3 regions of the Stenotrophomonas sp. UBA7606 genome follow, and region 3 is predicted to be linked to each of the others. Evidence: predicted binding sites of a transcription regulator. Region 3 holds the regulator's gene; each other region holds the start of a gene.

Region 1 (6,497 bases), on a different contig from region 3:
CGACCGCAGCACCGCCGGGCTGTAAGCAGAAATCGCAGGTAGAAATGGAAAGGGCCGCATTGCGGCCCTTTCTGTTTCACCGGTAGTGCCGAACCATGCTCGGCAGAGGGTCCACCGGCAAAGCGCCTGCCGAGCATGGCTCGGCACTACATCTGCCTTGCTGGAAAAGCGCCTGCCGAGCATGGCTCGCCACTACCGGATCCTGCCGAGCATGGCTCGCCACTACCGGATCCTGCAAAGGCTTCACGCCGACAGATACACGCGCGGCGTGCGCTTGAGGCTGCACGGCAGGCGATACGCACTGGTATTGCAGCGCGGCGCCAGCTCCGAGATGGTCGGCGCATTGCCCCACAGCTGCACGATGCTGCCGCGCGCAGCCTGCGGGTGATCGGTCAGGTCCACGGTCAGCATGTCCATCGACACGCGGCCGATCAGCTGCCCGGGCACGCCGTCGATCAGCACCGGCGTGCCATTGGGGGCGAACTGCGGGTAGCCATCGGCATAGCCCATCGCCACCACGCCCACCCGGGTCGGCTGTTCCGCCACAAAGCGCGCGCCATAACCCAGCGGCTCGCCGGCCGCCAGTTCGCGTACCGCGATCACCCGCGACTGCAGGGTCATCACCGGCCGCAGCTGCGCGGCGTGCGGGCTGGGCTGCGGGTAGAGCGGATCGGCGCCGTACAGCATCAGGCCCGGGCGTACCCAGTCACTGTGCACGTCGGGCCAGCCCAACAGTGCCGGTGAATTGCACAGGCTGGTTTCACCTGCCAGCCCTTCCTTGGCACGGATGAACACGTCCAGCTGCTCGCGGGTGCGGTTGCTGTCCAGCTCATCGGCGCGCGCCAGGTGGGTCATCAGCACCAGCGGGCCCACCTGCGGCAGTGCGCTCAGGCGCGCGTGCGCATCGCGGAACTCTTCCGGCGACAGGCCCAGGCGATGCATGCCGCTGTCCAGCTTCAGCCAGATACGCAGCGTGGCATCGGTCTTGAACGCCTCCACTGCTTCCAGCTGCCAGGACGTGGCCACTACCACCCAGAAATCATGCTCGACGATCAACGGCAGCTCGGCCGCGTCGAAGAAACCTTCCATCAGCAGGATCGGGCCGCGGATGCCGGCCTGACGCAGTTCCAATGCTTCTTCGATGCAGGCCACGCCAAAGCCATCGGCCTCGTCCTGCAGCGCGCGCGCGCACTGCACCGCGCCATGGCCGTAGGCATCGGCCTTGATGATCGCCAGCGCCTTGCCGCCACCGAGCTGGCGGGCCAGGCGGTAGTTGTGGCGCAGGGCCTCCAGGTCGATCAGTGCCTGTGCCGGGCGCATCAGTGCTGCCCCTTGCCGTAGCGGAAAATATCCAGGCCTTCGGTGCTGATCTGCGGCGGCTTGCCGCTCATCAGGTCGGCCAGGTAGCGGCCCGAGCCCGCCGCCATGGTCCAGCCCAGGGTGCCGTGGCCGGTATTGAGGAACAGGTTGCGATACGGCGTTGCGCCGATCACCGGGGTGCCGTCCGGGGTGGCCGGGCGCAGGCCGGTCCAGAAGCTGGCCTGCGACAGGTCGCCGCCATCCGGATACAGGTCCTTGACCACCTTCTCCAGCGTGGCGCGGCGACGCGGTTCCAGCGACAGATCGAAGCCGGCTACTTCGGCCATGCCGCCAACGCGGATGCGGTCCTCGAAGCGGGTGATGGCAATCTTGTAGCTCTCGTCGAGGATGGTCGAATTCGGTGCCATCGCCGCATTGGTGATCGGCAGGGTCAGCGAATAGCCCTTCAGCGGATACACCGGCAGCTGCATGCCAAGCGGTGCCAGCAGCTGCGGCGAATAGCTGCCCAGTGCGATCACGTAGTGATCGGCGGTTTCCAGCTTGCCATTGATGCGCACGCCGGTGATGCGGTCGCCGTCACGCTGGATCGAGGCGATGTCCTGGTCGAAACGGAACTCGACGCCGGCGGCTTCGGCCAGCGCGGCCAGCTTGGTGGTGAACCGCTGGCAATCGCCGGTCTGGTCTTCGGGCAGGCGCAGGGCGCCGACCAGCATCTCGGTCTTGCCCGCCAGCGCCGGCTCCACCCGCGCAATGCCCTGGCGGTCCAGCACTTCGTAAGGCACGCCGTATTGGCGCAGCACCTCGATGTCCTGGGCGGCGGCATCCAGCTGCTGCTGGGTGCGGAACAGCTGGGTGGTGCCCAGCTGGCGGCCTTCGTAGTCGATGCCGGTGGACGCGCGCAGCTCGTTGATGCAATCGCGGCTGTAGTCGGACACCCGCACCATGCGCGCCTTGTTGACCGCATAGCGGGCCGAGGTGCAGTTGCGCAGCATCTGCCACAGCCAGCGGTACTGGGCGAGGTCGGCGGTAGGGCGGATCGCCAGCGGCGCGTGTTCCTCGAACAGCCACTTGATCGCCTTGAACGGCACGCCCGGTGCCGCCCACGGCGAGGTATAGCCGAAGGACAGCTGGCCAGCATTGGCAAAGCTGGTTTCCAGCGCCGGGGCCGGCTGCCGGTCCACCACGGTGACCTCAAAGCCGGCCTGCCGCAGATACCAGGCACTGGTCGTGCCGATCACACCGCTGCCAAGCACCAGAACGCGCATTTTCTTTCTCCGGACCACATCATTCCCTGCACACGGGACGGCAGGGGCTAGGAACCGCGCAGTATATTCAGGGTCAGCCAGTTGTTTTCCCTGTATTAGCTTGCCGAATCAGGTTAATTTCCCGTTTCGTTCATCAAAAGCAGAGCCACCATGGCCACCCGCAGCCGCGAACTGGACAAGATCGACCGCAAGATCCTGCGCATCCTGCAGCAGGAGGGGCGCATCTCCTTCACAGAGCTGGGCGAGCGCGTCGGCCTGTCGACCACGCCCTGCACCGAGCGGGTGCGCCGGCTGGAGCGCGAAGGCGTGATCACCGGCTATTACGCGCGGCTGGACCCATCCTCGGTGAAGGCCAGCCTGCTGGTGTTCGTGGAGATCAGCCTGGCCTACAAGTCCGGCGACATTTTCGAGGAATTCCGCCGCGCCGCGCTGAAGCTGCCCAATGTGCTGGAGTGCCACCTGATGTCCGGGGATTTCGACTACCTGCTCAAGGCGCGCATCAATGAAATGGCCTCCTACCGCAAGCTGTTGGGCAGCACCCTGCTGACCTTGCCGCACGTACGTGAATCCAAAAGCTACATCGTGATGGAAGAGGTCAAAGAGACCCTGTGCCTGCCCATCGCCGAGTAGTGCCGAGCCATGCGCGGCAGGGGGTTCTAGCGGTAAAGCCCCATTGCCGAGCATGGCTCGGCACTACGCCCCCTCCCTTTGGCTGCAGGCCAAGGGGAGGGCTGGGGAGGGGTGCTTTTGACGTTGGCTTGGAAAGCTCCTGCCGAGCATGGCTCGGCACTACAGGGTCATCGCGTGCCTGCCGGCGGGGGCACCACTTTCTGGCCGATGCCGCTGGGTACGGTGTCGTAATAACGGTTGGTACGCGTATCCAGCACCCGCCCCGGGCTGGTCTGGCGCATATGCGGCGCCAACTGGCCCTTGCTGTCGTAGATCGGCCGCACCGGTGGCGGCGGCACAACCGGCTTCGGCTTCGGAACCGGCTTGGGCTTGTTGGGCGGACGCGACGGTTCCGGCTGCGCTTGATCCTGCTGCGTTTCGCGCGACGTACTGACGGGCGGCTGCGTGAGCTGAGCCTGCGCGAATGACGGCAGTGCTGTCAGCACGGCCAGCAACAGATATCCCTTCGATTTCATCGACATCTCCTTTGCGACCACCGACCAAGCATGCACCTGCCGGGCTTGCGCCGCCATGAATGCGACCTTGGACTGGCCGCTGCCCGCCCCTACCATGGACACCTGCCCCACGGATGCCCTGCCATGACCGCCTTCGACCTGACTCCCCCCAGCCCCGCCCAGCGCGAGGCGCTAATCGCTGGCCTCAGCAGCGAGGAGCAACGCGTGCTGCTGCACCACGGCACCGAGGCACCGTTCTGTGGCGTGTTCCTGGATAACAAGCGCGAGGGCGTGTACTGCTGCCGGCTGTGCGCGCTGCCGCTGTTCCGCTCCAGCACCAAGTTCGATTCCGGCACCGGCTGGCCCAGCTTCTTTGCACCGTTCGAACCGGCACATGTGCGCGAGATCCGAGACACCAGCCACGGCATGATCCGTACCGAGATCGTCTGCGCACGGTGCGGCAGCCACCTTGGCCACGTGTTCCCGGACGGCCCGCCGCCGACCTTCGAGCGGCATTGCCTGAACTCGGTGTCACTGGCCTTTGTCGACAATGGCCAGCCCTACCCCGACCCGCTGCGGCGCGGCGGCGCCGAGGCACAGCCCGCCGCATAAGCACCTGCGTAGTGCCGAGCCATGCTCGGCTGAGGCTTTACCGGCAAGGCTCCTGCCGAGCATGGCTCGGCACTACAGGGTTTGCTGCACCCAGCCGGGCATGGCTCGGCACTACAGATTTTCCGTTGACGGCCGACAACGGGATATCCCCTTTCCGCGCCCCTTCCATGCTCATTCTCGTCGGCCTGCTGGTTGTCATTGTTGCCGTGCTCGGCGGTTATGTAGGCGCACACGGCCGCCTGGGCGCGCTGTGGCAGCCCTATGAGCTGGTCATCATCGGCGGCGCGGCTCTCGGCGCGTTCCTGATCGGCACCCCGATCAAGACCGTCAAGCAGACACTGAAAGCCACCGTCGGCGTATTCAAAGGCCCGCAGTACAAGCGCCAGGACTACCTGGACGTGCTCAGCCTGCTTTACGAACTGCTCAACAAGGCCCGCCGCGAAGGCTTCATGGCACTGGAAGAGCATGTCGAGAACCCGCAGGACAGCGCGGTGTTCGCCAACTACCCCAAGGTGCTGGCCGACCACCACCTGCTGGACTTCATCACCGACTGCCTGCGCCTGATGATCGGCTCCAACATCGAGCCGCACGAGCTGGAACCCTTGCTGGAACTGGAACTGGAAAAACACCACCACGAGGCGCTGGAACCGGCGCACGTACTCAACAAGGTGGCCGACGGCCTGCCCGGCTTCGGCATCGTCGCCGCCGTGCTGGGCATCGTCATCACCATGGGCTCAATCGGTGGTGACATCAAGGAAGTCGGCGCCCACGTGGCCGGCGCACTGGTGGGCACCTTCCTCGGCATCCTGCTGGGCTACGGCTTCATCGGCCCGCTGGCGGCCGCGGTGGAAGCACGCGCCGAACAGGATGCGCGCATCTACGAATCGGTGAAGACGGCCCTGCTCGCCTGCCTGCGCGGCTATAACCCGAAGATCGCGCTGGAATTCGCGCGCAAGACCGTGCCCTCGGCACTGCGCCCGGGCTTCAGCGAGTTCGAGCAGCACCTGAAGTCGGTCAAGTAAGGCCCGCGCCATGAGCGACAACAACAAGCCTACGGTGATCGTGCGCCGGGTCAGGAAGGTCAAGGCTGGCGGGCACCACGGCGGCTCTTGGAAGGTGGCCTATGCCGACTTCGTTACCGCGATGATGGCCTTCTTCCTGGTGCTGTGGCTGATGGCTGCCACCAGCAAGCCCGAGCGCGCGGCGATTTCGGAATATTTCCGCAACCCCAGCCCGCTGAGCGGGACCAGCAGCACCCCGGCCCCCGGCATGGCCGGCCCCGGTGGCGCCAGCACCTCGATGATCAAGCTGGGCGGCGCCACCGATGTCTCGCGCGGCAACAGCAACGATCCCTTCCAGAACCGGCAGGAATCGGTACCCACGCCGGTGGAAGAGCGCGAACGCGAACGCCAGCGCCTGGAAGCGCTGAAGCAGGAGCTGCAGGAGGCGATCAGCAAGAGCCAGGCGCTGGAGCCATTCAAGGACCAGCTGCTGCTGGACATCACCCCCGAGGGCCTGCGCATCCAGATCGTGGACCAGCAGAACCGGCCGATGTTCGACCTCGGCAGCGCGCGCCTGATGCCGTATACGCGGACGATCCTGTTGGAGCTGTCGCACTTCATCAACCAGGTACCCAACCGCATCAGCATCACCGGCCATACCGACACCACCGCCTATTCCACCCAGTTGGGTTACGGCAACTGGGAGTTGAGCGCGGACCGCGCCAACGCCGCGCGGCGGGTGTTGCTGGAAGGTGGCATGGACGAGGCCAAGGTGGCGCGCGTGGTCGGCCTGTCCTCCTCGGTGCTGTTCGACAAGGCCAACCCGCAGAACCCGATCAACCGCCGCATCAGCATCGTGGTGATGACCAAGGAAGCCGAGGCCGCCGCATTGAACGAGACCGACACCTTACCGGTGCCTGCCCCCGGTGTGGCGGCGGATGGGACACCGCCAGTCGCGGACTGAGCCTGCATCAGCGGCACTGCCCGCCGGATGTAGTGCCGAGCCATGCTCGGCAAAGGGCTTTCCCAGCCAACAGCACCCCCTCCCCAGCCCTCCCCTCCGCCTACGGCGCAAGGGAGGGAGCGTTGTAGTGCCGAGCCATGCTCGGCAGGGACTTTCCCGGCGAACAGCCCCCCTCCCCAGCCCTCCCCCTCCGCCTACGGCGCAAGGGAGG
Region 2 (6,497 bases), on a different contig from region 3:
CCACGGGTATAGCTGTACTGGAAGCCGCGGTGCCGGGCCAGGTCGCGCGGGTGTTCCGGCCGGCCATGCTGCTGGAAGTAGGACGGCGCCCCCACCAGCAGGATGCGCACCTGGCACAGGCGGCGGGCACGCAGGCTGGAGTCGGCCAGGGTGGAGATGCGCAGTGCCATGTCGAAGCGCTCGGCGACAAGGTCCACCATGCCGTCGCTGAGCTGCAGGTCCAGTTCGACATCGGGATGGTCCAGCATGAAGCCGGGCAGCAGCGGCGCCAGCCGCGACACCCCGAACGACATCGGTGCCGCCAGCCGGATGAGGCCGCGCAGCGCCGCCGAGCGATCGGCCACTTCGGCCTCCACCGCCTCGCCTTCGTCAAGGATGCGCGACGCGCGTTCCAGTGCGGCCTCGCCAGCGGCGGTCAGCGACATGCGCCGCGAGGTGCGGTGGAACAGGCTGGTACCGATGCGTGTCTCCAAGCGGGTGATGGCCTTGGACACCGTGGCCTGTGACAACTGCAGTTCTTCGGCGGCGCGGGCAAACGAGCCGGCTTCGGCCACCTTGGCAAAGATGGCCCAGGCTTCCAGGTCAGGCAGGCGGTTCATGCGGGGCACGCTGGGCAGGGGATGAGGCTCAATCATGTCACATATGGAATGAAAGAATTTCCATTGTTTCCATTCTCAACATGCAAGCCCAAGCCTAGACTGGCCCCCATCGAAACCCCACCCGCACCAGGAGAACGCCATGATTGAACGTCGCCCGTTTGCCAGCCTTGGTGGAGCCAATCATGGTTGGCTCGATGCCAAGCACCATTTTTCCTTTGCCGAGTACCACGACCCCAAGCGCATGAACTGGGGCGCGATGCGGGTCTGGAATGACGACACCATCCAGCCCGGCACCGGCTTCCCGCCGCACCCGCACGCCGAGATGGAAATCATCACCTATGTGCGTGAGGGCGCCATCAGCCACAAGGACGACCAGGGCAACCAGGGCCGTACCGAGGCCGGCGACGTGCAGGTGATGAGCGCCGGCACCGGCATCCGTCATGCCGAATACAATCTGGAGCCGGGTGTCACCCGCATCTTCCAGATCTGGATCTTCCCCGACCAGCGCGGTGGCAAGCCGTCCTGGGGCACCAAGCCCTTCCCCAAGGGCGAGCGCTCGGGCCGCTTCATCACCTTGGCCAGCGGCATGGCGGGCGATGACGATGCCCTGCCGATCCGTGCCAATGCACGTGTTTCCGGTGCCACCCTGAAGGCCGGCGAGAGCACCGAGTACCGCTTCACTGATTCCAGCCGCCACGGCTACCTGGTGCCGAACACCGGCAAGGTGGAAGTGGACGGTGTGCTGCTGGAGGCCCGCGATGGCGCCGCCATCACCGGCGTGGACAGCATCCGCATCACCGCGCTGGAAGACTCGGAGCTGGTGCTGGTCGATACGGCGGCCCTGCAGTAAGCAGAGCCGGGGTCGGCTTCTGGATCCAGCCTGATCTGACCCTTGAGCGGCGAAGGCGCGATTTTTCGCGCCTTTGTCGTCTGCCGGTTGCGCGCACAAACACGCCTGGATGCGGTCCACCGCTGATCAGGTGCCGGCATGGCCGGCAGCGGACGAGGCGATATTGGCCACCGAGCCGCCGTGGTCGGCACTGTTACCTGGACGCACCGCACGGAACGCGTGCTTCATGTCCAATGCGGTGCCGATGATGTTGGACGCGCACACAAGGCGCAGACCGTCGGGCTCACCGCCCTCGTGTAACGCAGGCGCGCTGCCGGGCGTATGCCCGGCGCGGCCAGGGATTCACCGGTTCGCGGCACAGCTACTGGAGCAGGCCGCCGGCCGGGCTCAACCGTAGCGCTGCAGCTGTACAGCTGGCACGTTGCTCCCGCTGTAGCGGAACACCGAGACAGCACTGGCCAGGGCATCGGCCTGTTGCTCCATGGACCGTGCCGCCGCGCTGGCTTCTTCCACCAGCGCGGCGTTCTGCTGGGTGGTTTCGTCCATCTGCACCACGGTGTGGTTGACCTGCTCGATGCCGGCGGACTGTTCCTGCGAGGCGGCAGCGATGCGCGCCATGATCTCGGTGACCTGGCGTACCGAGCGGACGATCTCGTCCATTGTGCTGCCAGCTTCGCCAACCAGGCGGGTGCCGTTGCCTACCTTGTCCACCGAATCACTTATCAGCGCCTTGATCTCCTGCGCGGCGGTGGCCGAGCGCTGTGCCAGCGTGCGCACTTCCGATGCCACCACCGCAAAGCCGCGGCCCTGCTCACCGGCGCGCGCAGCTTCCACCGCGGCGTTCAAGGCCAGGATGTTGGTCTGGAAGGCGATGCCGTCGATCACGCTGATGATTTCGGCGATGCGCTGCGAGGACTGTTCGATGGCGCGCATGGTGTCCACAACATGGTGGACCACCTCGCCTCCGCGTGCGGCGACATCGGCCGCGCCAATCGCCAGCTGGTTGGCATGACGGGCGGAGTCCGCATTCTCCCGCACGGTCGAGGTGAGCTCTTCCATGGACGCGGCGGTTTCCTCCAGGCTGGCGGCCTGCTGCTCGGTGCGGCGCGACAGGTCGTCGTTGCCGCTGGCAATCTCGCGTGCGGCGGTGGTGATGGCCTGGGAACAGTGCTGGATCTGTTCGACGATGCTGGCCAGGCGCTCGGCAGTGAGGTTGGCATCCTGCTTCATCGCCTCGAAATCACCCGCATAGCTGCCTTGCATGCGATGGTCCAGGTTGCCTGCGGCCAGCGCGGCCAGCATGCCGCGCAGTTCGCCGCTGGTACGGGTGACGGTGTCCAGCAACTGGTTGATGCCCAGGGTCAGCGACTGGATGAAGCCCGGTTCCGCCACCGGTGCCAGGCGCTGTTCCAGGTCGCCGGCGGTGGCGGCGGCAACGATATCGGCCACGCTGTTTTCCAGCAGCAGCTCGTGGGTGCGGTCATGCCACTCCACGGCAAAGCCGCTGCGGCTGCCATCGGCGTGGAACACCGGCGTGACTACCTGGCTGAAATGCACCGGCCCGATCTGCACGCGGCCGATATGCTGGCTGCTGAGCTGGTCGAGCAGGGCGCGGATGCGCACCGGGTTGGCATGGAAGCGGTGGATGCTGCTGCCGACCAGCGTGTCCACGTCGAAATCCGGGAACGCCTGACGCAGGGTCTGCTGCTGGTTGCGCAGCAACGCCACCACCGAGCGGTTGACGTAGCGGATGATGTGATCGTTGTCGGCAATCATCATGCCGGTGCGCGAGGCATCCAGCGAGGCACGGATCTGGATGTTCTCCTCGTGCAGGGCCTGCTCCTGCTGCTGGCGTTGTTGCAACTGCGCCTGCACCTGCTGCAGCTTGCCGGCCAGGCTGCCCGCAGCGTAGCGCGTGCTGCCGTCGCCGCCGACGCCGGTGCCGATCACCGAGGCAAGTGCGTGCAGGGTGAGGGGCGGTGCGCCCAATGCCTGTTGCTGGCGATGCAACTGCCAGGCCAGCACCATCACTGCCGGTACACCGGCCGCCAATACCGGCAGCCATTGCCCGGTCCACAGCCCGAGGCCGACCCACAGTGCCGTCAGCGGCAGCGCCACCGGCAACAGCTGGCGGGCAAGGGGACGTGACGGTGAGCCGGCAGGCGAAGGCGGTTGGGAAAGCGGGTGTGGCGACATCGTGGACTCCGGTTCAGCGGCAACGGCAGGAAGGGGGAGCGATGAAAATGGCCGCCCGGCCAGCGGCATGATCTGCGCGTTCATCCCGGCACGGCCGGGCTGCGGCGCGCGATGGGAGCGCCGTGGCAGTCCGGTGCCGGCAAGTGGCGCGCAGGCGCGATCCGGTGCTGGCACCGGTCGCTGGGGTGGGGGCGGGGAACATGCGGTGGTGGGGCGCACAGCACCCGTTGCGGGGCTGCGGGACTTCATCTCGATAACGGCTGTAAACCGGTTATCGGCCGCGCGCGGTGGTCCTGAACCGCGCGGTGGCCTGTTCAGTCGCCGTCGGGCAAACCGGCGATGAAATTCCCGATCACCACGGCAACCTCCGCGGCCTGGTCCATGTGCACATGGTGGTGGCCAGGCAGGGTGTGCAGGCGGCCATCGGCCAGCAGGGCCGCACGGCGGCTGCGCTGTGGTTCCGGAAAGTACGCCTGTGCCGGGGTGGCGTAGATCACCTGCACCGGGCACTGGATGGCGCTGATCACGTCGCAGACCTGTTCGTCGGTCATGCGAACTGCCGTGGGCAGCATCAGGCGGGGATCGCTGCGCCAGCTCCAGCCTCCCTCCACTGGCTTGACCCCGCGCTCGATCAGCAGCCGTGCCGAGGCCTCACCGAGCTGGTTGACCATCATCCGCGCGCGTACCGGTGCGGCCAGGTCGGGGAAAACCCGCAGCTGCTTGTCGCCCAGCTTGAGCATGGCGTCCACGTAGCCGCGCAGGCGCTGCACGGTCTCACCGGCCGGTGCGCTCAGTCCGCCCAGGGCCTCGATCGACACCAGCCCCTGCACCCGCTCGCGGGCCACCGCCGCCACCAGGCTGGCGATGGCCGCACCCATCGAGTGGCCAAGCAACACGAAGCGCTGCCAGCCCAGGGCATCGGCGATGGCCAGTGTCTGCACGATGGCATTGGGTGCGGTATAGGGCGTGGTCAACGGCAGGTGGGCGCTGAGGCCGTGGCCGGGCAGGTCGACCATCACCAGGTCCAGGCCCGGCAGGTGCTCGGCCAGGGGCAGGAAACTGGCCGCGTTGTCCAACCAGCCATGCAGGGCCAGCACCTTCAGGCCACCGGGTTTGCCGGCGCGCAGGCCGGCCACCCGCAGGCCGTCGCAGTCCAGCTCGAACGGAATTGCGTTGGCACTCACTGCGACTGCGCCTGGGCCAGCTGGGCCAGGGCGCTGGCGTGCGCGTCGCTGGCATTGAGGCAGGGGATGTAGCGCATGCGTGCACCGCGCTCGGCAAGGGTGGCGGTGAAGCCCATCTCCACCTCCTCCAGGGTTTCCAGGCAGTCGGTGGCAAAGCCGGGACAGACCACGTCGAGGGTCTTGATGCCGCTCTGTGCCAGTTCCCACAGGCGCGGTTCGGCATAGGGCTGCAGCCAGCGCTCGCGGCCAAAGCGCGATTGATAGGCCAGCTCCCAATCGTCGTCGGCCAGGCCCAGTGCCGCGGCAATGGCGCGGGCGCTGGCTTCACAGCGCTGCGGGTAGGGGTCGCCGGCGTCGGCAAGGCGTTGCGGGATGCCGTGGAAGGAGAACAGCAGCTTGCCGCCGCGGCCATGCGCCTGCCAGTAGCCGGCAATGGAGCTGGCCACCGCCGCCACCCACTGCGGGTGCTCGGCGTAGTCGCGGATGGTCTGCACCCGCACGCCCGGGTTGCGGGCTTGCCACAGCTGCACCTGGTCCTCGATCGAGGCGGTGGTGGTGGTGGAGTACTGCGGATAGAGCGGCAGCACCACGATGCGCTGCATGCCCTCGGCAGCCAACGCGTCCAGCGCAGGCAGCAGCGCGGGTTGGCCGTAGCGCATGGCCTCGCGCACCCGCCAGTGCGGCAGCTGTGCCTGCAGGCCCGCGGCCAGTTGGCGCGTGTAGACCGCCAGCGGCGAGCCGTCCGGCAACCAGACCTGGGCGTATTTATGTGCCGATCGGCCTGCGCGCAGGGGCAGGATCAGCCCATGCAACAGCGGCTTCCACAGCAGCGGGGGAATGGACACCACGCGCGGATCGCCAAGAAATTCAGCGAGATAGCGACGTACCGCGGGGGCGGTGGGGGTATCCGGCGTACCTAGATTGACCGCGAGCAACGCGGTGGTGGGGGCGTTGGACATGGCCATATTCTCGCAGGTGGCTGCGCCCACGGCGACGTCATTGTTCCTATTCCAGCGATAGCCGGGCGCTCCCCCGCTCACTACAGATTCAGAGCGGTGCCCATAATTTCAGGTACTTGCTTTATCTTCCTGTGTATCGACCTACGGAGTTCACCATGCGCCGCCTGCCGTGCCTTGTTCTGCTGTTGTCTGCCGGCCTGTTGTCCGCCAACGCCGTTGCCGGTCCCCAGGAAGACCAGCGTGCCCGCAACGCCGTGCGCGTGCTCAACGAGATCCAGAACATCCCCGAGCAGGCCATTCCCGACAAGTTGCTGGATGAAGGCCGCGCGATCCTGGTCATTCCCGACACGATCAAGGCTGGCCTGGTGATTGGCGGGCGCCGCGGACACGGCCTGATGTCGGTCAAGGCCGCCGATGGCAGCTGGTCCAACCCGGTCTTCGTCAAGCTCACCGGTGGCAGCATCGGCTTCCAGGCGGGCGTGCAATCCTCGGACGTGATCCTGGTGTTCCGCAACGACCGCAGCCTGGACAACATCGTCAACGGCAAATTCACCCTGGGCGCCGATGCTGGCGTGGCCGCCGGCCCGGTCGGGCGCAGTGCCGCCGCTGCCACCGACGGCCAGCTGAAGGCCGAGATATGGTCCTGGTCACGCGCCCGCGGCCTGTTTGCGGGCGTCGCGCTGGACGGTGCGGTGCTGCAGATCGACGA
Region 3 (6,497 bases):
TCGTCCTCGCTGATCAGGTCATCGGCGGCGGTTGTGGCGACAGCGCTTGGCGCGGCCGTGCCGTGCAACTGATCGAGAAGGGCTTCGAATTCATCCTCGCTGATCAGATCACTGCCGGCAGGCGCTGCTGCGGCTTTGACCGGTGCCGGTGAAGGCGCGCTGCCCATGTCGAACTGGGCGATCAATGCGGCCGGCGCATGCCCGGGCTCGGTGCCGGAGGACACCGCGTCGAGCATGGCCTGCAGCCAATCCAGTGATTGCTGGGCGGCGTCGAAATGGTGTGCCAGCAGCTGGCCCTTGCCAGAGCGGGCCATGCCCAAGGCTTCCTCGGCGGCATGGCACAGCTCGACCATCGGCGTGATCGACAAAAAACCGGCACCGCCCTTGAGCGTGTGAAAGCCGCGGAACACGGCATTGAGCTGGTCGGCATCTTCCGGTGCCTGCTCCAGCGTCACCAGCTGCTCGCCGAGTCGATCGAGGATCTCCTGCGCTTCGAGGATGAAATCGGCGGCGATGTCGTCGGCGAACGTGCTCATGGCTTACAGCCCCAGGTCCGACAGCAGGTCGTCGGCGTCATGCTGGGACACGGCGTGGCGGTCCAGGCCGTCCACCGCGGGACCGGCCAGCCCGTTGTTGCGGGCCGGGTCTTCCGGCGGTGGTAGGCCGAGTGCGCCAAAGCCTTCGTGGACGCGCCGGACGATGCCGACAACGCGACGGATGATCTGCCCGGTCAGGTCCTGGTAGCTCTGGGTAAGGGCCACCTCGGTGAGGTTGTGGCGGATGCGGTCCAGGATCTCGCCCTGGTCGGCATTGAGCCCGTCGGCACGCAGGCGCTCGGTCAGCGCACGGCACTCTTCGGCCAGGTCCAGGGTGCGATGGGTGGCCTGTTCGGTCATCTCCACCACGTGGTCCAGGCGCGCGCAGGCGTCGTCCAACTCGCCGGCTTCGCTGGGCACGCTGGGCAGCTCGCCCAGGGCCTGGCCCAGCTCGCGGGCCAGGCGGCCCAGCCCGGCCATCATCGGCTGGGTACGCAGCGCTGCGAGCGCGTCGATTTCCTGGCGCCACGCCGCTTCGTCACCGCTTTCCAGCGCGGCAAGCGCATCCTGCAGGCGTTGCACCAGGGCCGATTTGTCGCTCAGCGATTGCGCCAGATCGTCCATCAGGCGCTCGCTGCCAGGCGTTCGAAGATCTTGCCCAGCTTTTCTTCCAGGGTCTGCGCGGTGAACGGCTTGATGATGTAGCCGTTGACGCCGGCCTGGGCGGCCTCGATGATCTGCTCGCGCTTGGCTTCGGCGGTGACCATCAGCACCGGCAGGGTCTTGAGCTTGGGGTCGGCACGCACGGCCTTGAGCAGCTCGATGCCGGTCATGACCGGCATGTTCCAGTCGGTGACCACGAAATCGAACGGCTGGCTCTGCAGCAGGGCCAGCGCGGCATGCCCGTCCTCGGCTTCGGCGGTGTTGGTGAAGCCCAGGTCGCCGAGCAGGTTCTTGACGATGCGGCGCATGGTCGAGAAATCGTCGACGATCAGGATGCGCATGTTCTTGTTCAAAAGATATTCCTCTTAGTGTTCCTCGAGCCCGGCGTCGGCCGACTCGAAAATCTTCAGCCGCCCACGCAGGCGCAGCATCGCCTGGCCGTGGATCTGGCAAACCCGCGACTCGCTCACACCGAGCACCGCGCCGATCTCTTTCAGGTTCAGTTCCTGCTCGTAGTACAGCGACAGCACCAGCTGCTCGCGCTCGGGCAGCAGGCCGATGGCCTTGCCCAACTCGGCGCCGAACTGGCTGCGTTCAAGCATCTGCTGCGGGGTGGGGCCGCCGGTGGTAGGGGTATCCAGCTCGCCCTGATCCTCGATGCGCGACTCCAGGCTCAGCACCTGGCCACGCGATGCGTCTTCGACCAGACGCATGTATTCGGGCAGCGGCATGTCCATGGCCTGCGCCACTTCGGTGGCGCTGGCAGCACGGCCGGAAGCCTGCTCCAGGCGGCGGATGGTGGCGGCGGCATCGCGGGCACGACGGTGCACCGAACGCGGCACCCAGTCGCCACGGCGGATTTCGTCGATCATCGAGCCACGGATGCGGATGGACGCATAGGTCTCGAACGAGGCGCCCTGCTCGGCGTCGTAGCTGCGCGAGGCTTCGATCAGACCCATCATGCCGGCCTGGATCAGGTCGTCGACCTCGACACTGGCGGGCAGGCGGGCAGCCAGGTGATGAGCGATGCGGCGTACCAGGTCGGCGTGGCGGGCAATGCAGTCATTGGCCGCGTTGCGCTGGACCTCACGGTACTGGGCTGCGGCGTTGTTCATGCGCTCACCTTCTGCTGGAGGATGCGTTCCAGGAAGAACTCGACGCCACCGCGCGGTGCGGTCGGTGCCTGCCAACGGGAGGTGCGGCGTGCGATCTCCTGGATGGCCAGCGCCGCCGGCGCGGACGGGTACAGCTTCACCACCGGCTGCTGGCGCTGCACCGACAGGCGCAGCCAGTCGTCCTGCGGCACGCAGCCCAGGTAGTTCAGCGAGACATCGATGAGGAACTTCTCGCAGACACGCACCAGCTTTTCGTACAGGGCGCGGCCTTCGTTGGGGTCGCGGGCCATGTTGGCCACCACCTGCACGCGGTCCACACCGCGCTCGCGCGAGAGCACCTTGATCAGCGCGTAGGCGTCGGTGATGGAGGCGGGCTCGTCGCAGACCACCACCACGGTGTCCTGCGCGGCCTGGCAGAAGGTCAACACGCTGTCGTTGATGCCGGCGGCAGTGTCGATGATCATCACATCGAGGTCGCGCTCCAGCTCGGAGAACACGTTGACCAGGCCCACGTGCTCGGCCGGCTGCAGCTCGGCCATGTGGCGGCGACCGGAAGCCGCCGGTACCACCAGCACGCCGTTGGGGCCTTCGATGATGACGTCTTCCAGGCTGGCGCGCCCGGCGACCAGGTCGGCCAGGGTGTGCTTGGGCTGCAGGCCGAGCACCACGTCGATGTTGGCCAGGCCCAGGTCGGCGTCCAGCAGCAGGGTGCGTTTGCCCATGCCGGCAAGCGCCACGGCCAGGTTGGCCGAGACGTTCGTTTTGCCCACACCGCCCTTGCCGCCGGTCACCGCGATGGTGCGCACCGGGCCGGCTGGCTCGCGGCGGGTGGCCGACAACGGGAAGGTATTGGTCAGCTTGGCGTACTCACGCGACTGCATTGTTCAACTCCGGGTTGCAGGGCATATCGGCCGCGCGGCGCAAATCTTCAAGGCGAAGTACAAGATTTGCGGCCGAGGCCCGGTACAGGTCTTCCGGCACGTCCTGGCCGTCGGTCACCCAGGTGATCGGCAGGCGGTGGTCCACGGCCACCGACAGGGCCGACCCGAAGCGGCCGGTCTCGTCCAGCTTGGTCAGCACTACCCCTTGCGGGTTGGCGGCGCTGAAGCGGCGCACCACTTCATCCATGTCCTGGAAGCTGGTGTTGGCCGGCAGCACCAGCAGGGTGCGGATCTGGCCGGCGGCACGCAGCCACTGCAGCTGGGCGGTGAGGGCACGGTCGCGCTGGCCCAGGCCGGCGGTGTCGATAAGCACCAGCTTGTAGTCGGCCAGCTTGTGCAGCAGCTGGTTGAGATCGGTGCCGCTGTTGGCCTCGTGCACGGCGATGCCGAGCTGGCGCCCAAAGCCATACAACTGTTCGCGGGCGCCGATGCGCTGGGTGTCGGTGGTGACAAGGGCGACGTCACGTGCGGCGTGGGCTTCGGCAAAGCGCGAGGCCAGCTTGGCGATGGTGGTGGTCTTGCCGGCGCCGGTGGGGCCGACCAGGGCAATGACACCGCCGGTTTCGATCGGATCGCTGGGGGCGATCGGCAGCTTCCTGGAGATCAGCCCCAGCATCAGGCCGCGGGCACGGGTGGGATCGGTATCGGCCGGGATCTGGATGGCGACGTCGCGGGCCAGCCCGGCGTCGAAGCCATACTCGTCCATCAGGTCCAGTGCATTGGCGCGCACCGCACTGCCGCGCAGGCGTTCGTCGGTGAAGCGATTCATCTCGCGCTCGATCAGATGGCGCATGCCGGCTACTTCCTGGCGCAGCTGCAGCAGCTGTTCGTCGTCGCGCGGCGCGGCGGCAACCGCTACCGGGGCGGGAACGGAGGCAAGGGCAGGGGCAGCGACAGGGGCCGGTGCGATGGCAAGCGGGGCAGCGGGCGCGCTGACAGCAACCAGCGGCGGCACGGCGGCGGCAACTGCAGCAGCCACAACCGGTTCCATCGCGGCCGATGCAGCTACGGGCGCGGTGAATTGTGGTGCCTGTGCCTGTACCGGCAGCGGCGGGTCGATCTGGAACTGGGCCCGGCCCTGCGGACGTTCCGCATGGACCGTGGCCGCCGCCGCGTGGGCCGAGAAGCTGACGCTGTCCTCCACCAGTGCTGGGGATTTGACAGCGCTGCCGACGGGACGGAAGGCAGGTACCACCGGCGGCTCGTCGGCGCTGGCCGGCAAGGTGGCGAACACCTGCCGCGCTGCGGTGGCGCTGGGTTCGGCGGCAGGTACCTTGAGCAACGCTGCAAAGCGGCTGCCCGGGGCCAGCTCGATGCTGTTGTCGATGGAGCGGCCAGTGGCCCCCACCGCGGAGCGCGCCAGCGCGGCCACGGCCGACGCGGTGGCCACGACCGGTTCCTGCGCCGGCGCCTTACGACGGGTTACCGCCGCCATGATGGCTTCGGCGGCGCTGCGCGGCTTGGCCGGTGCCGGCGGTGCCGGGCGGGTGGCTTCCAGCGCCTGCTGCACTGCGGTTTCGTCGTAGTACGCGGCCGCCACGATCTCGACGCCTTCCTCGATCCGGCGGTTGGACAGGATCACGGCGTCAGGCCCATGTTCCTTGCGGACCAGGTTCATGGCGGTGCGCATGTCGGCGGCGACGAAACGTTTGATCTTCATGTTCTGGTACCGGGAGTGGGGCTGCGGCGAAGGCGTGGCGTTGGCGATGTGGAACATGGCGTGGCGGGCTCCTTCGTGCGCGGTTGTTGCGGGATCGGGTCAGGTGTCTGTTTTCTGTCGCGTTGCCGGTGGGCCGCGCCTCAGCTGATCGTGCCGACCAGCTTCAGGCGCTTGTCCTCCGGCACCTCGCTGTAGGCCAGGACCGACAGCGACGGCACGCTATGTCGGACCAGGCGCGCCAGCGCGGCGCGGACCGGCGCCGGTACCAGCACGACCGCGGGCTCGTTGCGGGCCTCCTGCTTGCCGACGCAGTCGGCAAGACTCTGGTGGAGGCGTTCGGCGAGACCGGGTTCCAGTGCGGCACCATTGCCTTGCGTGGACTCCTGCAAAACCCGTTCCAATTGCGGGTTGAGCGTGAATACCGGCAGCTCCGGCGACATCCCGGCGATCTCCTGCACGATGAAGCGGCCCAGCGCATTGCGCACGGCGGCGGTAAGCGCCGTCGGGTCCTGGGTGACCGGTGCGGTTTCCACCAGCGCCTCGGCGATCTTGCGCAGCTGGCGTACCGGGATGCGCTCCACCAGCAGGTTCTGCAGCACGCGCGCCACGGTGGACAGCGGCAAGGCCTTGGGCGAGAGATCCTCTGCCAGCTTGGGCGCAGTCTTGGCGAGGGTGGCCAGCAACTGCTGCACTTCTTCGTGGCCCAGCAACTCCGGCGCGTGCTCGCGGATCAGGTGCGACAGGTGGGTGGCAATGACGGTGGCCGGATCAACCACCGTATAGCCCAGCGATTCGGCCTGGGCGCGCTGATGGGGTTGGATCCAGGTGGCATCCAGGCCGAATGCCGGATCCTTGCCGGCAATGCCGTCCAGCTTGCCCATGGCGCTGCCCGGGTCCAGCGCCAGTTCGCGGTCGGGATGGATGTCGGCGGTGGCTACCGGTACCCCGTGCACCAGCAGACGGTAGCTGCTGGCCTGCAGTTCCAGGTTGTCGCGGATGTGCACCGGCGGGATCAGGAAGCCCAGGTCCTGGGTGAGCTTGCGCCGTACCCCCTTGATGCGTGCCATCAACTCGCCGCCCTGGGCCTTGTCGACCAGCGGGATGAGCCGGTAACCGACCTCCAGCCCCAACGGATCCACCGGGCGCAGTTCGTCCCAGCTCAGTTCGGCGGTCGGCGCCGGTTGCGGCTGGCCCAGTGCATTGAGGGTACCCTCCGCGGCAGTGCTGGCTGCCGCCGCCTTGCTGGCGGATTCGGCAACATCGCGCTTCCAGAACTTCCAGGCCAGGAAGCCGAGCACGGCGGCCAGGCTGAGGAAGGCCAGGTTGGGCATGCCCGGCACCAGGCCGACCAGACCGATGATGCCGGCGGCGATGGCCAGCGCACGGTACTGGCCGAACACCTGGCCCATCATCGCCTGGCTCATGTCCTGTGAGCGCGAGGCGCGCGTGACCAGCATGGCCACCGCACTGGACACCAGCAGGGCCGGCAGCTGTGCCACCAGGCCGTCACCGATGGAAAGCAGGGTATAGGTGGCGGCAGCATCGCCGAACGGCATGCCGTGCTGCATCACGCCCACGGCCA

The links. Region 3 encodes FliA, which starts transcription of late flagellar genes. Its sites were predicted from a motif close to TAAAGTTTNNCNNNCNNNGGCCGATAA; they were not measured.
Region 1: motA (flagellar motor stator protein MotA) is a predicted target of FliA. The motif match lies at 4,434-4,460, and genes of this name have one in related genera.
Region 2: B2527_RS10605 (methyl-accepting chemotaxis protein) is a predicted target of FliA. The motif match lies at 3,917-3,943, and genes of this name have one in related genera.

Annotation. Positions count from the first base shown of each region.
Region 1 covers NZ_DLJW01000001.1:24-6,520, reverse strand. Annotated here, with positions in the region: gene B2527_RS00040 (DUF3016 domain-containing protein) at 1-25, shown strand, start outside; gene alr (alanine racemase) at 244-1,320, opposite strand; gene B2527_RS00030 (D-amino acid dehydrogenase) at 1,320-2,585, opposite strand; gene B2527_RS00025 (winged helix-turn-helix transcriptional regulator) at 2,736-3,215, shown strand; gene B2527_RS00020 (hypothetical protein) at 3,383-3,787, opposite strand; gene msrB (peptide-methionine (R)-S-oxide reductase MsrB) at 3,854-4,321, shown strand; gene motA (flagellar motor stator protein MotA) at 4,489-5,343, shown strand; gene motB (flagellar motor protein MotB) at 5,354-6,286, shown strand.
Region 2 covers NZ_DLJW01000084.1:7,994-14,490, forward strand. Annotated here, with positions in the region: gene B2527_RS10595 (LysR family transcriptional regulator) at 1-599, opposite strand, end outside; gene B2527_RS10600 (pirin family protein) at 739-1,449, shown strand; gene B2527_RS10605 (methyl-accepting chemotaxis protein) at 1,837-3,645, opposite strand; gene B2527_RS10610 (alpha/beta fold hydrolase) at 3,960-4,829, opposite strand; gene hemH (ferrochelatase) at 4,826-5,788, opposite strand; gene B2527_RS10620 (lipid-binding SYLF domain-containing protein) at 5,944-6,497, shown strand, end outside.
Region 3 covers NZ_DLJW01000133.1:131,804-138,300, reverse strand. Annotated here, with positions in the region: gene B2527_RS19160 (chemotaxis protein CheA) at 1-536, opposite strand, end outside; gene B2527_RS19155 (protein phosphatase CheZ) at 540-1,160, opposite strand; gene cheY (chemotaxis response regulator CheY) at 1,160-1,552, opposite strand; gene B2527_RS19145 (RNA polymerase sigma factor FliA) at 1,565-2,314, opposite strand; gene B2527_RS19140 (MinD/ParA family protein) at 2,311-3,195, opposite strand; gene flhF (flagellar biosynthesis protein FlhF) at 3,182-4,915, opposite strand; gene flhA (flagellar biosynthesis protein FlhA) at 5,056-6,497, opposite strand, start outside.